2 linked regions of the Azoarcus sp. KH32C genome follow. The protein of the gene in region 2 interacts with the protein of the main gene of each other region in a pairwise test. Links are inferred from orthologs where the notes say so. Each region holds a gene or a part of one and is shown on either strand. Other genes may lie near its edges.

The links.
Region 1: the proteins of nuoG (region 2) and AZKH_RS24200 interact in binary tests that used the Escherichia coli proteins (3 or more experiments, as listed by UniProt). The link is inferred for Azoarcus sp. KH32C from one-to-one orthologs.

The regions. Positions count from the first base shown.
Region 1 is NC_020548.1:297,333-303,698, reverse strand. Bases 837-3,530 are described here. They hold AZKH_RS24200 (formate dehydrogenase subunit gamma), read right to left. Parts: upstream 2,578-3,530; coding sequence 2,095-2,577; downstream 837-2,094. Other genes in these bases: AZKH_RS24195 (beta-ribofuranosylaminobenzene 5'-phosphate synthase family protein), read left to right, coding at 2,893-3,530; AZKH_RS24205 (NADH-quinone oxidoreductase subunit NuoF), read right to left, coding at 837-2,098. In the rest of the region: fdhF (formate dehydrogenase subunit alpha), read right to left, coding at 1-516; more of AZKH_RS24205, read right to left, coding at 539-836; more of AZKH_RS24195, read left to right, coding at 3,531-3,933; AZKH_RS24190 (NAD(P)-dependent methylenetetrahydromethanopterin dehydrogenase), read left to right, coding at 3,997-4,908; AZKH_RS24185 (ATP-grasp domain-containing protein), read left to right, coding at 4,925-6,109; mch (methenyltetrahydromethanopterin cyclohydrolase), read left to right, coding at 6,060-6,366. UniProt on the Escherichia coli protein: NDH-1 shuttles electrons from NADH, via FMN and iron-sulfur (Fe-S) centers, to quinones in the respiratory chain. The immediate electron acceptor for the enzyme in this species is believed to be ubiquinone.
Region 2 is NC_020516.1:3,433,976-3,442,186, forward strand. The notes cover bases 1,186-4,255. They hold nuoG (NADH-quinone oxidoreductase subunit NuoG), read right to left. Parts: upstream 3,856-4,255; coding sequence 1,516-3,855; downstream 1,186-1,515. Other genes in these bases: nuoH (NADH-quinone oxidoreductase subunit NuoH), read right to left, coding at 1,186-1,516; nuoF (NADH-quinone oxidoreductase subunit NuoF), read right to left, coding at 3,855-4,255. In the rest of the region: NADH-quinone oxidoreductase subunit NuoI, read right to left, coding at 1-456; more of nuoH, read right to left, coding at 467-1,185; more of nuoF, read right to left, coding at 4,256-5,168; NADH-quinone oxidoreductase subunit NuoE, read right to left, coding at 5,165-5,644; AZKH_RS15155 (NADH-quinone oxidoreductase subunit D), read right to left, coding at 5,696-6,949; AZKH_RS15160 (NADH-quinone oxidoreductase subunit C), read right to left, coding at 6,942-7,547; AZKH_RS27310 (NADH-quinone oxidoreductase subunit B family protein), read right to left, coding at 7,559-8,035; ndhC (NADH-quinone oxidoreductase subunit A), read right to left, coding at 8,039-8,211. UniProt on the Escherichia coli protein: NDH-1 shuttles electrons from NADH, via FMN and iron-sulfur (Fe-S) centers, to quinones in the respiratory chain. The immediate electron acceptor for the enzyme in this species is believed to be ubiquinone.

The sequences.
Region 1 (6,366 bases), on a different replicon or contig from region 2:
CGGGTCGTAAGCGAAGTAGGGGTTGGAGGTGTCGAGGGGGGCGCGGCTGGCGGCGTCGAAGTGGTTCTTGTTCTGGATACTGCTCGGCGCGGTGTAGCGCACTTCGCGCAGGCCGACGACGCCGGCCATGTCCTGCAGTTCGCAGTTGCCGTTGGAGGGGCAGGTGAGGCAGTCGAGCGGGTGGTCGGAGATGTAGAGCTCCATGACGCCGCGACGCAGATCGGCGAGCTTGGGCGTCTGCGTGCGCACGACCATGCCGGGCTCGACTGGCGTCGTGCAGGAGGACGGGTAGCCGCGGCGGCCTTCGATCTCGACGGCGCACAAGCGGCACGAGCCGAAGGGTTCGATGCTGTCGGTGGCGCAGAGCTTGGGGATCGCGATGTCCATTTCCTGGGCGGCGCGCATCACCGAGGTGCCAGCCGGCACCGTGATCTCGACGCCGTCGATCGTCAGGCTGACCATCTCGGCGGATTCGCGCTTGGGGGTGCCGTAGTCCGTGTCGCGGGGGAGGGACATGTTATTGCTCCTCGGCGGGGCTTCAGGCCGCCGCCTGCTTGTCGGCGCGCGGGACGCCGAAGTCTTCGGGGAAGTGGGTCAGCGCGGACTGCACCGGGTAGGGCGCCATGCCGCCGAGTGCACACAGCGATCCGGCGAGCATCGTGTCGCACAGCGAGCCGAGCAGCGCGATGTTCTTCGCACGCTCCTCGCCGGCGATGATGCGGTCGATGACTTCGACGCCGCGCGTCGAGCCGATGCGGCAGGGTGTGCATTTGCCGCAGGATTCGACGGCGCAGAATTCCATCGCATAGCGGGCCATCGCGGCCATGTCGACGGTGTCGTCGAAGGCGACGATGCCGCCGTGGCCGATCATTGCGCCGATGCCGACGTAGGCTTCGTAGTCGAGCGGCACGTCGAACTGCGACTCGGGGACGTAGGCGCCGAGCGGGCCGCCGACCTGCACGGCGCGGATCGGCCGTCCGCTCGCGGAACCGCCGCCGTAGTCGTACAGGAGCTCGCGCAGCGTGAGTCCGAACGCGCACTCGAAGAGCCCGGTGCGCTTGAGGTTGCCGGCGAGCTGGAAGGGCAGCGTGCCGCGCGAGCGGCCCATGCCGTAGTCGCGGTAGAAGGCCGCGCCGCGCGAGAGGATCACCGGCACCGACGCGAAGCTCATGACGTTGTTGATGACCGTCGGTTTGCCGAAGAGGCCCGCGATCGCCGGCAGCGGCGGCTTCGCGCGCACCGTGCCGCGCTTGCCTTCGAGGCTCTCGAGCATCGAGGTCTCTTCGCCGCAGATATAGGCGCCGGCGCCCATGCGGACTTCGAGTTCGAAGGCCTTGCCAGAGCCCATGACGTCGGGGCCGAGGTAGCCCGCGTCGCGCGCGCAGCCGATCGCCGCCTGCAGCGTGCGGAAGGCATGCGGATATTCCGAACGCAGGTAGATGTAGCCTTGGGTCGCGCCGACCGCGATGGCGGCGATCGTCATGCCCTCGATCAGGCAGTAGGGATCGCCTTCCATCAGCATGCGGTCCGAGAAAGTCCCCGAATCGCCCTCGTCGGCGTTGCAGACGACGTACTTGCGGTCGGCCGCGGCGTCGAGCACGGTGCGCCATTTGATGCCGGTCGGGAAGGCGGCGCCGCCGCGGCCGCGCAGGCCGGAGTCGGTGACTTGGGCGACCGTCTCCGCGCCGGATTGCGCGAGTGCGCGGGCAAGGCCTTCGAAGCCGCCGTACGAGCGGTAGTCGTCGAGCGACAGCGGGTCGGTCAGTCCGACGCGCGCGAAGGTCAGGCGCTGCTGGCCGACGAACCAGGGCTGGTGTTTGACACAGCCGATCGCGAGCGGGTGGGCGGCGCCGGCGAGGAAGTCCGCCGCGAAGAGCCCGGGTACGTCGTCGGGCTGCACCGGCCCGTAGGCGACTCGGCCGGCCGGCGTTTCGACCTCGACGAGCGGTTCGAGCCAGAACATGCCGCGCGAGCCGTTGCGCACGAGAGTGACGTCGAGGCCGCGCCGTGTGGCTTCCGCAGCGATCGCGCGGGCGACGCGTTCGGCGCCGAGTGAGAGGGCGGTCGAGTCGATCGGCACGTAGATGCGGGTGCTCATACTTCCTCCCGGACGGCACGCAGCGCGGCGATCTCGGCGTCGAAACGCTGGGCGTCGACGCGGCCGACGATCTCGTCGTCGATGCGGATCGCGGGCGAACAGGCGCAGTTGCCGAGGCAGTACACCGGTTCGAGCGTGACGGCGCCGTCGCCGGTGGTTTCATGAAAGTCGACGCCGAGGCTCGCCTTGGCGTGCTCTTCGAGCGCCACCGCGCCCATCGAACGGCAGGACTCGGCGCGGCAGACCTGGACGACGTGGCGACCGGCGGGGCGGGTGCGGAAGTGGTGGTAGAAGCTGATGACGCCATGCACTTCGGCGCGGCTCAGGCGCAGGGCGGTGGCGATGGTCGGGACCGCGTCGTCCGGCACCCAGCCGATTTCGTCCTGGATCGCATGCAGGATCGGCAGCAGTGCGCCGGGCAGCGTGCGGCGCTGGTCGACGATGCGCTGGATTCTTGCCGCGGTGGTTTCGTCCGCCATGAGGGGTCTCCGTTGGGGGGAACCGATCGGAGCGCGAGGCGGCTCATGGAGGGAGGGAGGGTGAGACGGCTGGCGTCATCCGATCGGGTGACCGGAGCTTAGGCGCCCGCCATGACGAGGGAAACCGAGAAATTTTGCAGGCATATTCGGTTTTTCCGAACACGGCTGTACGGGGCGCGAGGTGCGCCATGCGCGTGACACTGTGTCCCGCCGAAAACCTTGTGAAGCGCGCAGTGCCTTGGTTTTCGGGGCTGGCGGGGCAGTGGCCCGGAGCTTGCTGTGGATGCCGCAGACCTCTCCGACTCCGGAACCCCGATGACCATCGCTTCGTTCGCCTCCCCGATGTCCGCGTCCGCCGTCGCCATGGTGGATGCGCCGGCGCGGCTGCACCTCGGCTTCCTCGATCCCAGCGCCTCGCTCGGCCGTCGCTTCGCGAGCCTCGGCCTCGTCATCAACGGAATGAGCACGCAGGTGAGCGTTTCGGCGTCGGAATGCGACGCGATCGAGGTGCCGGCCGACTGCGGCAATGAGGTCCGGGAGCGGCTCGCACGGCACCTCGCGGCGCTGCGGACCGAGACCGGCATGCTGGCGCCGCTGCACGTCGTGTTGCATCGCAGCCCCCCCGCACACGCTGGCTTCGGCTCCGGGACGCAACTCGCGCTGGCGCTGGGGCGCGCGTTCAGCGCCTGCCATCGGCTCGATCTGGAAACCCGCCGCATCGCCGCGCTGCTCGCCCGCGGTGGGCGTTCGGGCGTGGGCATCGCCGGATTCGACCGCGGCGGTCTGTTGCTCGACGGCGGGCCGGGCGTCGAAGGGGCGACGCCCCCGCTGCTCGCGCGCATGGCGTTTCCACAGGCTTGGCGCGTGCTGCTGGTGCTCGACGAGCAACGCGACGGGCTGCACGGCGCCGAGGAACGCGTCGCGATGGAACGCCTCGCGCCCTTCCCGCGTGAGCTTGCCGCGGAACTGTGCCACCAGGTGCTGATGCGCGTGCTGCCCGGCGCAATGGAAAGCGACTTCGAGCCCTTCGCCGAGGGCGTATCGACGCTGCAGCGGCTCATCGGCGACTACTTCGCGCCGGCCCAGGGGGGCTCGATGTACACGAGCCCGGCCGTCGAGCGGGTGCTCGAATGGATCCGCCCGCGCTATTGCGCCGGCATCGGACAGAGCTCGTGGGGGCCGACCGGCTTCGCGATCCTGCCGACGGCTGCGCGCGCCGCCGAAATCATCGCCGCCGCGCGCGCAGCCGGTGTCGTCGATCCGGCGCTGCGCCTCGTGGTCGTCGCCGGGCGTAACCACGGCGCCCAGCTCGACGACCGACCGTCTTCTCCTTGGGGCGGCTGCGGAAGCGCCTGATCGCGCTTCCGGCCGTTCCCTTTTTCTCTTTCAACGATCTTCCTTCGCCCACGGACGGAATCCATGTCAGCCCGATACATCCTCCACATGTTCACCCCCTCCGGCCAGATGAGCCCCTTCGACATCAATATGGCGGTCGATGCCGGCTATGACGTGGTCGTGCCGTACTGCCGCGTGACGGCCGAGGAGATCCGCGGCCTGACGCAGGACGCGATCTTTTCGCGCGGGCCGAAGGGGGTGAAGGCGACCGGCATCTTCATCGGCGGGCGCAACGTGATCGCCGCCTCCGACATGCTCGAGACCGCCCGCGCCGCGATGGTGCCGCCCTTCGAGGTGTCGGTGATGGCCGATCCGAGCGGCTCCTACACGACCGCGGCGGCGCTCGTCGCCTGCGTCGAGCAGCAGCTGAAGCGTGCGCACGATACGGGCTTCGCCGGCAAGCGCGTGCTGGTGCTCGGCGGCACGGGAACGGTCGGACGCATCGCCGGCGTGCTTGCGGCGGGGCTCGGGGCCGAGGTGTTGCTCGGCCACCATGCGAAGCTGTCCTCGGCGGAGGCCGCCGCCGCCGAGACCGGCGCGCGTTTCGACTGTCGGCTCGCCGGCGCCGATGCGAGTACGCCTGAGGCGCGCCGCGCGGCACTCGCCGCGGCCGACGTCGTCTTCGCAGCGTCCGTTGCGGGTGTCCAGGTCGTCACCGATGCGGAGCGCGCCGCGGCCGCCCGGCTGCTCGTCGCGGCCGACGTCAATGCGGTGCCGCCCGAAGGCATCGCCGGGGTCGGCGTGATGGACGACGGCAAGCCGCTGCCCGAAGGCCGTGGCGTGGGCATCGGCGCGCTGGCGATCGGCAACGTCAAGTACCAGACCGAGCATCGGCTGCTGCGCATGATGCGCGAGGCGGACAAGCCGGTCTATCTCGGCTTCCGCGAGGCCTTCGCGATGGCGCGTGAGGTCGTCGCCGAGAAGGCCGCCCGCTGACGTAGGAGGAAACATCATGTCCCCGCTGCTCGCCGTCGCCGCGCTGTCTGCGCGGATGCTTGCCGAGGTCGCTCGCGGTAGCGGCTATCGCGCCATCGCGCTGGATCTCTTCGGCGACCGCGATACACGGCGCGCAGCGGAGGCGTGGTTTCCGATCGGCGAAACGGCGCGCCTCGCGATCGATGGCGAAGCGCTGATCGACGCCTTGCGGCGGTCGCGCGCGGCGGGCGCCGAAGCCTGGGTCGCCGGCAGCGGCTTCGACGGATGTCCGGAGCTGCTGGCGGCGGGAGCCGAAGTGCTGCCGCTTGCCGGCAACACCGCGGAAGTGGTCGCACGCGTGCGCGATCCGGCGCTGTTCTTCGGCCGCCTCGCGGCGCTCGGCATCCCGCATCCGGAGACCCGTTCCGACTGTCCTCCATCGCCGTTCGGCTGGCTGCGCAAGAACGCGGCGAGCAGCGGCGGGTGGGGCGTGTGGCGGGCGCGTCCTGATGACGACGCGGATGCGGGCTCCCGCGTCTATTACCAGCGCATCGCCGCCGGCGTGCCGATGTCGGCCCTGTTCGTCGCCGACGGTCGCCGCAGCCGGCTCCTCGGCGTCAATCGCCAGACCGTGCGCCCGCTCGGCGAGCGCCCTTTCGTGTTCCGCGGCTGCATCGGCCCGGTGCGTGTCGCGCCGGTCGTCCTCAGTGCGCTGGAGACGATGCTCGATGCGCTTGCGGCCGAATTCGGCCTGCGCGGCTTGAATGGCCTCGATTTCATGCTCGATGACGAAGAGATCCGCGTGATCGAGCTCAATCCGCGGCCGCCCGCGACCATCGCCTTGTACCGTCACGCGCTGGCGGGCGGATTGCTGCGGGTTCACGTCGAAGCGAGCCTCTCTGGTCGCTTGCCCGGGCCCGAGCTCCTTGCCGGTTCCGAGCGCCCGCGTGGTTTCGAGACCCTCTTCGCGAAGCGGGCCTGTGAGGTCGGCGCGCGGGCATCCGATGCGCTCGCGCAGCGGACGTGGTGCCACGACCTGCCGGCAAGCGGCACGCGCATCGCGCGCGGCGAGCCGCTGTGCACGGTGTCGGCGGTGGGCGATACGGTGGCCGAAGTCGAGGCGCAGCTCCTGCGGCGCCGTCAACAGATTCCCTTCCTGATGGAGCAGGTCGATGAACGAAGCAGCGAAGGTGCTCGCCTCCGAGCGCTCGAGTATCAATGAACTGGCGGCCCCGCTCGTCGCGCGGCTGACCGGCCGCGCGGCCGAGTGGCGGCTCGACGTGCAGCATACGGAGACCGGCGTCACGATCGTCGATGCCGGCATCGGCACGCGCGGCAGCGTCGCGGCAGGACTCGCCATCGGCGAGATCTGCATGGGCGGGCTCGGCCGTGTGCGCCTCGCCTCGGGGAGCGACGGTGATGGAGGCTGGCCCACCTGGGTCGAGGTCGCCAGTTCGCAGCCGGTGCTCGCGTGCCTCG
Region 2 (8,211 bases):
GGCGGCAATCTGCGCCTCGTGCCGGTCACCGACCGCAAGCAGCATCTGCTTCGTGTAGTAAAGGTCGCCGCGCTGCTCGCCGTGATACTCGAACACACGCGTCTCGACGATCGCATCCACCGGGCAAGCCTCTTCGCAGAAGCCGCAGAAGATGCATTTCGTCAGATCGATGTCATACCGTGTCGTACGCCGCGAACCGTCGTCCCGCTGATCCGATTCGATCGTGATGGCCATCGCCGGACAAATCGCTTCGCACAGCTTGCACGCGATGCAGCGCTCCTCGCCGTTCGGGTAGCGACGCAAGGCGTGCAGCCCACGGAAACGAGAACTCTGAGGAGTCTTCTCTTCCGGAAACTGGACCGTAATTTTTCGCGCAAACAGGTGTCGCCCCGTAAGCGCCATGCCCTTAATCAGTTCCTTGAGGAACAGGCTACCGATGTAATCCTTCGCACCCATCAAAGGCCCCTCACTTCCAGATCGACAGCGGGGACATCATCCACACCGTCACCACGAGCACCCAAACCAGGGTGATAGGAATGAATACCTTCCAGCCCAACCGCATGATGTGGTCGTACCGGAAACGCGGAAATGTCGCTCGAGCCCACAGAAACAGGAACAAGATGAACGCAGTCTTGAGCGCCAGCCACAGGAACCCGTCGGGGAATGCGCTGAACGGCGACAGCCACCCGCCCAGGAAGAGCGTCGAGGTCATTGCCGACACGAGGAACATATTCGCGTACTCGGCGAGGAAGAACAGCGCGAACGCCATTCCCGAATACTCGACCATGTGGCCGGCAACGATTTCGGATTCGCCTTCGACGACGTCGAACGGCGCACGGTTGGTCTCGGCGATACCCGAGATCAGATAAACCACGAACATCGGGAACATCGGCAGCCAGTTCCACGACAGGATCGAAAAACCCATGTCGGCGAATCGGCCATGCCCTTGCGAATTCACTATGTCGGAGAGATTGAGACTCGCGGAGACCATCAGCACGCAAATCAGTGCGAAGCCCATCGCCACTTCGTACGACACCATTTGTGCCGCCGCGCGCATCGACCCGAGAAACGCGTACTTCGAGTTCGACGCCCACCCGGCGATGATGACGCCGTAGACTTCCATCGACGTGATCGCCATCAGGAACAACAAGCCGGCGTTAAGATTCGAAAGCACCAGCCCGTCACCGAACGGAACCACAACCCAAGCAGCCAGCGACGGGGCAATGGCCATGATCGGCCCGACAATGAACAAGCCCTTGCTCGCGCCCGACGGAACGATGATTTCCTTAAGGAGCAGCTTGATGCCGTCCGCCATCGGCTGCAGCAGCCCTTTCGGACCAACTCGGTTTGGACCGATCCGGACCTGCATGTAGCCGATCACCTTTCGCTCGGCAAGGGTCAGATACGCGACGCCGATCATCAGCGGAGCGACAACGGCCACGATCTTGGCGAGGGTCCACACCAGCGGCCAGGTTGGGCCGAAAAACTGTGATACCGGTTCAAGCAACGCTTCCATTAGATTCGCTCCAGGCTGATCTGGCCGCACATCGCGCCCAGCGCAACAGTCTCAGGATGAGCAGCAGCGATTCGGACGCAGTTGGCAGCAACCGAATCATCGGCAACGACCTTGCACTCCACGGCCGCACCACCTTGCCTCACACGAACGCGCGCGCCAGCGTCGATACCCAGTGCGCTCAACGTCGAAGCGCTCGCGCGAACCGGGGCGGCCTTGGCATCTCTGGTCTTCTGCAACGAGACTGCGCGGCGGACCAGGGGGTCGGCGGCATACATCGGCACGTCACTGACGCGCTCCAGCCCGGCAGAAGCGGAGGCAGCGGGCGCTAACGACAAACCGGAGATGCGGCTCGACAAGCGCGAAGCGATTTCTTCACCAAGGACCTCGGCGGCGACGGCTTCGGAGTCGTTCTGCTCGAACCCGTCGAACTTGAACAGGTTGCCGAGCACACGAAGGACCTTCCATGCCGGTCGGGTCTCGCCAAGGGGACGAGCAACCGCGTGGAAATTCTGGGCACGGCCTTCGCAATTCACAAATGTGCCCGACGTTTCGGTGAAAGGAGCCACCGGGAGCAGAACGTCCGCCGTCGCGAGCAGCGAAGCCGACTTGAACGCCGTCATCGCCACAACCAAGGGCGCCGAGCCAAGGGCCGCCATCGCTGCAACGGGGTCCGCGAAATCCATGTCCGGTTCGGCGTTCAAAAGCAGGTAGGCCTTCCGGGGCTGTTCCAGCATTTGGCGCGCATTCAGCCCGCCGACAAGCGGATGAGCCTTAACCAAATATCCACCCACGCTGTTCGCAGCCTCGCCGATCACGCCATAACTCGCACCAGCAACGCGCGCAATCTCCTGCGCGACCAGCTGGATGTCGGCTGCATTCTCACTCTGCACCACCAGATTGCCGAGCCAAACAGCAGACTTGCGACCGCTGGACAGACTGCGTGCGATTGCGCGCGCTTCGTCGCCGATTACCGACGGCAACTGTCCGGCAAACTCCTCGGAGACCGGCACGCCCTTTTCGCTCGCAAGCGCGGAAAGAACCTCGAGAAGCGTCGTAACGATTGCAGACGGAGCGACCACAGCACGATTCCGGACCGGTAGCTTCCAATCATCAGCCGCCGAATCGACCGCACTCACTTCGAGCCCACGCTTCGCGGCTTGTCGAACACGCTGACAGAGGAGCGGCGCGTCCTTGCGCAGGAAACTTCCAATGACCAGCAAGCGACTCAGGCTCGAGACGTCTGCGATCGACATGCCGAGCGACGGGACGCCTTCGCGGTATCCGTCCGCGCGGAAATCACTCTGGCGCAGACGGAAATCCACGTGGTCCGAGCCGATCGCGCGAGTAAACTTCTGCAGGAGATGCAGTTCCTCAAGCGTGGAATGCGGCGATGCCAACGCACCGATTGCGCCAGGTCCATTTTCCTTGCTGGTCTTCCGCAGCCCGTTTGCAACGAACTCGAGCGCAGTCTGCCAATCGGTCTGCTTCCACGCCCCACCTTCCTTGAGCATGGGAACAGTCAGCCGGTCGTCGCTGCTAAGCCCTTCATACGAAAAGCGATCCTTGTCCGTGAGCCAGCACTCGTTCACCTCTTCGTTTTCGAGAGGCAGAACGCGTTTCACCGCATCGTGCTTAACCTGAACGATCAGATTCGCCCCCAGCGAATCATGCGGGCTGACAGACTTGCGGCGGGACAACTCCCACGTCCGCGCGGCGAAGCGGAACGGCTTCGACGTCAGTGCACCGACCGGGCACAGATCGATGATATTTCCGGAAAGTTCGGAATCGACCGTCCGCTCGACGAACGGCATGATTTCCGCATGCTCTCCGCGAAACGCCTGGCCCAGTTCCATTTCACCGGCGATTTCTGTCGTGAAACGAACACAGCGCGTGCAATTGATGCAGCGAGTCATGTCCGTGGCGACGAGCGGCCCCAAGTTCTTACTGAGAACGACGCGCTTCTCTTCCTGGTAACGCGACTGGCTGCCACCGTAGCCAACTGCCAAATCCTGAAGCTGGCACTCACCACCTTGGTCACAGATCGGACAGTCGAGCGGATGGTTGACCAGCAGAAACTCCATGACGCCCTTTTGTGCCTTGATCGCCTGTTCCGACCTCGTCCAGACCTTCATGCCATTGGTGACGGGGGTCGCGCAGGCCGGCAGCGGCTTCGGCGCCTTCTCAACCTGCACCAAGCACATACGGCAATTGGCGGCAATCGAGAGTTTCTTGTGATAACAGAAGTGCGGGATGAAAGCACCGGTCTTGGTAGCAGCATCCATGATGGTGCTGCCATCCTCGACCGTCACCTGCTTGCCGTCGATTTCGATCTCTAGCATCACGGTCTCACGTAGATTTGGCTGCCCGAATGTTGAACTTCGGGAGGCACTAGACATTTCTTGTTTTCGATGTGGTACTGGAATTCGTCGCCGAAATGCTTCACGAAGCTCTGGACGGGCATCGACGCAGCGTCACCGAGCGCGCAAATCGTGCGACCCATGATGTTTCCAGTAACGGAATTCAGAAGATCCAGATCGTCGGAACGGCCAAGACCGTTCTCGATCCGATGGACGACGCGGTACAGCCAGCCGGTGCCCTCACGGCAAGGCGTACATTGTCCGCAGGATTCTTCGAAGTAGAAATACGACAGCCGTTCGAGCGCCTTCACCATGCAGGTGGTCTCGTCCATGACGATGACCGCTCCGGAGCCAAGCATCGACCCAGCTTTCGAGATCGAGTCGTAGTCCATCGTACAGTCCATCATGACGCTACCGGGAACCACGGGCGCAGACGAACCACCGGGAATGACCGCCTTCAACTTGCGGCCGCCACGCATGCCGCCTGCCATTTCGAGCAGCTCGGCAAAGGGAGTACCCATCGCCACTTCGTAATTCCCGGGTCGATTGACGTGACCGGAAACGGAGAAAAGCTTGGTACCGCCGTTATTCGGCTTGCCGAGATTCAGGAAGCCTTCGCCACCCATATTCACGATGAACGGCACCGACGCAAAAGTCTCGGTGTTGTTGATCGTGGTCGGCTTGCCATACAGACCATAGCTCGCGGGGAACGGGGGCTTGAATCGCGGCTGTCCCTTCTTGCCTTCGATCGACTCCAGCAACGCGGTTTCTTCGCCGCAGATATATGCGCCGTAACCGTGGTGTGCAAACAGATCAAAGGAGAATTCGGAACCCAGGATATTCTTTCCGAGCAACCCGGCTTCGCGCGCCTCAGCGAGCGCCTCTTCGAAGCGTTGGTAAACTTCGAAAATTTCGCCGTGAATGTAGTTGTATCCGCGCTCGCAGCCCATTGCATAGGCCGCGATCGTCATCCCCTCGATAACCGTATGGGGGTTGTAGCGCAGGATATCTCGGTCCTTGAACGTGCCCGGTTCACCTTCGTCGGAGTTACAGCAAAGGTACTTCGCCCCGGGGAAGGAACGCGGCATGAAGCTCCACTTGAGGCCGGTGGGAAACCCGGCGCCACCGCGCCCGCGCAGCGACGACGCCTTCAGTTCCGCAATGATGGCTTCCGGCGCAATCTTTTCGTCGATTATCTTGCGCAGCGCCGAATAGCCCCCGCGCGCAACATAATCCTGAAGCCCCCAAGTACGATCGCCGTCCAGTCCGGCGAGAATCAGTCCGCCTGCGCTCATTTGCTTTCCAGCTCCGCCAGCATCTGGTCGATCTTTTCCTTAGTCATCCAGCTGCACATGCGATGGTTATTGACCAGCAACACCGGCGCATCGCCACAGGCCCCCATGCACTCGCCTTCTTTCAGCGTAAACATGCCGTCGGCCGTCGTCTCGTTGAAATCGATACCCAGCTTTTCCTTGAGATACGTTGCCGCATGCACCCCGCCCGATAGCGCACAGGGCAAATTGGTGCACACCGTGATCTTGTGGCGGCCGACGGGTTCGAGGTCGTACATGTTGTAGAAACTGGCGACTTCGAACGCAGCAATCGCAGGCATCCCGAGATACCCGGCGACAAATTCGATGACGTCCTTCGGAAGCCAGCCTTTTTCGACCTGCGCAATGCGCAGCGCTGACATGCACGCAGACTGCTTTTGATCCGGTGGATACTTGGCGATCTCGCGATCAATCTGTTGTAGCGATTCCTGACTCAGCATTTCGTACTCGTCTTCCCGCGTTGCCTGCCGATGTTCTTAAGTTCGCTGCGTTCAGCGATCGATTTCGCCGAACACGATATCCATCGTTCCGATGATGGCGACCACGTCGGCGATCATGTGGCCCCGTGCCATTTCGTCCATCGCTGCCAGGTGCGCAAATCCAGGCGCACGCAACTTCAGGCGATACGGCTTGTTCGCGCCATCGGAAACCGCATAAACACCGAATTCACCCTTCGGATGCTCCACTGCCGAATAGACCTCGCCCTTCGGCACATGCATCCCTTCGGTGAAGAGCTTGAAGTGGTGAATCAGCTCTTCCATGTTGGCTTTCATGCGTTCGCGCGGCGGCGGTGCAACCTTGTGATTATCGGCAATAACCGGCCCGGGATTCGCGCGCAACCAAGCGATGCATTGCTTGATGATGCGGTTCGATTGACGCATCTCTTCCATACGGCACAGATAGCGGTCGTAGCAGTCCCCGTTTTTGCCGAGGGGCACATCGAAATCTACCTGATCGTAAACTTCGTACGGCTGCTTGCGACGCAGATCCCAGGCCACGCCCGAACCCCGAAGCATGACTCCGGTGAAACCGAGCGCCTTCGCCTGCTCCGGCGAAACGACACCGATCCCGACCGTACGCTGCTTCCAGATCCGGTTGTCGGTGAGCAGAGTTTCATACTCGTCGCAATAGCCGTCGAAACGGTTGGTGAAGTCCTCAAGAAAATCCAGCATGGAACCCTGCCGGCTTTCATTGAGTTCTTGAACCGTCTTCGCGTTCTTGAACTTGTTGACCTGATACTGCGGCATGCGGTCCGGCAAATCGCGATATACACCGCCCGGCCGGTAATAAGCGGCATGCAAACGCGCCCCGGAAACGGCCTCGTACACGTCGAGCAGATCCTCGCGCTCGCGGAAGGTGTAAAGCACCATCGTCATCGCACCGATATCGAGCGCGTGCGTACCGATACCGAGAAGGTGATTCAGGATCCGCGTGATTTCATCGAACATCACGCGAATGTATTGCGCGCGGATTGGCACCTCGAGACCGAGCAATTTCTCGATTGCCATGCAATAGGCGTGCTCGTTGCACATCATCGAGACGTAGTCGAGTCGATCCATATACGGGACCGACTGGATCCAGGTACGCGTCTCGGCGAGTTTTTCGGTACCACGATGCAGCAGCCCGATATGCGGGTCTGCACGCTCGACGACTTCGCCATCGAGTTCCAGCACCAGACGGAGCACGCCGTGCGCGGACGGGTGCTGCGGACCAAAGTTGATGGTGTAATTGCGAATCTCAGCCATGGCCGACATCCCCGTAATTGTCTTCGCGAACAATGCGCGGCGTGTTTTCACGCGGCTCGATCGTCACAGGCTGATAAACGACACGCCCCTGCTCAGGGTCGTAACGCATTTCCACGTAACCAGAAATCGGAAAATCCTTGCGGAACGGATGACCGACGAAACCATAGTCCGTCAAGATCCGACGCAGATCGGGGTGACCGCTGAACATGATGCCGTACAAATCGAAGGTTTCGCGCTCATACCAGTTCGCACTGGGCCAGATACCGACTAGTGACTCCAGCACGGGAAACTCGTCTTCGTCGGCAAAGGCACGCAAACGCACGCGCCAGTTCTTGGAAACCGAGAGCAAATGCGCAGCCGCGGCAAAACGCCGACCTTCCCAAGGCGCATTTCCGTAAGCGGAATAATCCAGACCAGAGAGATCGACCAGCTGCTCGAAGGCGAGCTCCGGATGATTCTTCAGCTCCTGCGCAACGGCAAGATAATCACCGGCAGACACCTCGATCGTGACTTCACCGCGATCGAGAACAAGGGAGCGCAGCCGGTCACCAAAGACTTCCTGAAGGACCTGACCGAGACGTTCTAGCTTCGCACTCATAAATCCACCCATCACCGCGCTATGGTGTTCGTGCGCTTGATCTTGTTTTGCAGCTGGATAATGCCGTAGAGCAGCGCTTCGGCCGTCGGGGGGCAGCCCGGCACATAGACATCAACCGGAACGATCCGGTCGCAGCCCCGAACCACCGAATACGAGTAGTGGTAATAGCCGCCACCATTGGCGCAGGAGCCCATCGAGATCACCCAACGGGGTTCCGCCATCTGCTCGTAAACCTTGCGCAATGCAGGCGCCATCTTGTTACAGAGCGTGCCTGCTACGATCATCAGATCGGACTGACGCGGACTGGGCCGGAAGACAACGCCGAAACGGTCAAGATCATAACGCGAACAGCCTGCATGAATCATTTCGACCGCACAGCACGCAAGACCGAAAGTCATTGGCCACAGCGAGCCAGTACGCGTCCAGTTAATCACTGCATCCAGGGATGTAGTGACAAATCCTTCGCGAAAGACGCCCTCAATACTCATGCATCACTCCCAGTCGAGCGCACCGTTTTTCCACTCGACGATATAGCCGATAACCAGAACGGCAAGAAAAACCATTACCGAACCGAATACGAACCAGGCGACCTGACCGGCCGCAATGAATTCCTGGAAGACTGTCGCCCACGGAAACAGAAAGGCGATCTCGAGATCGAACAGAA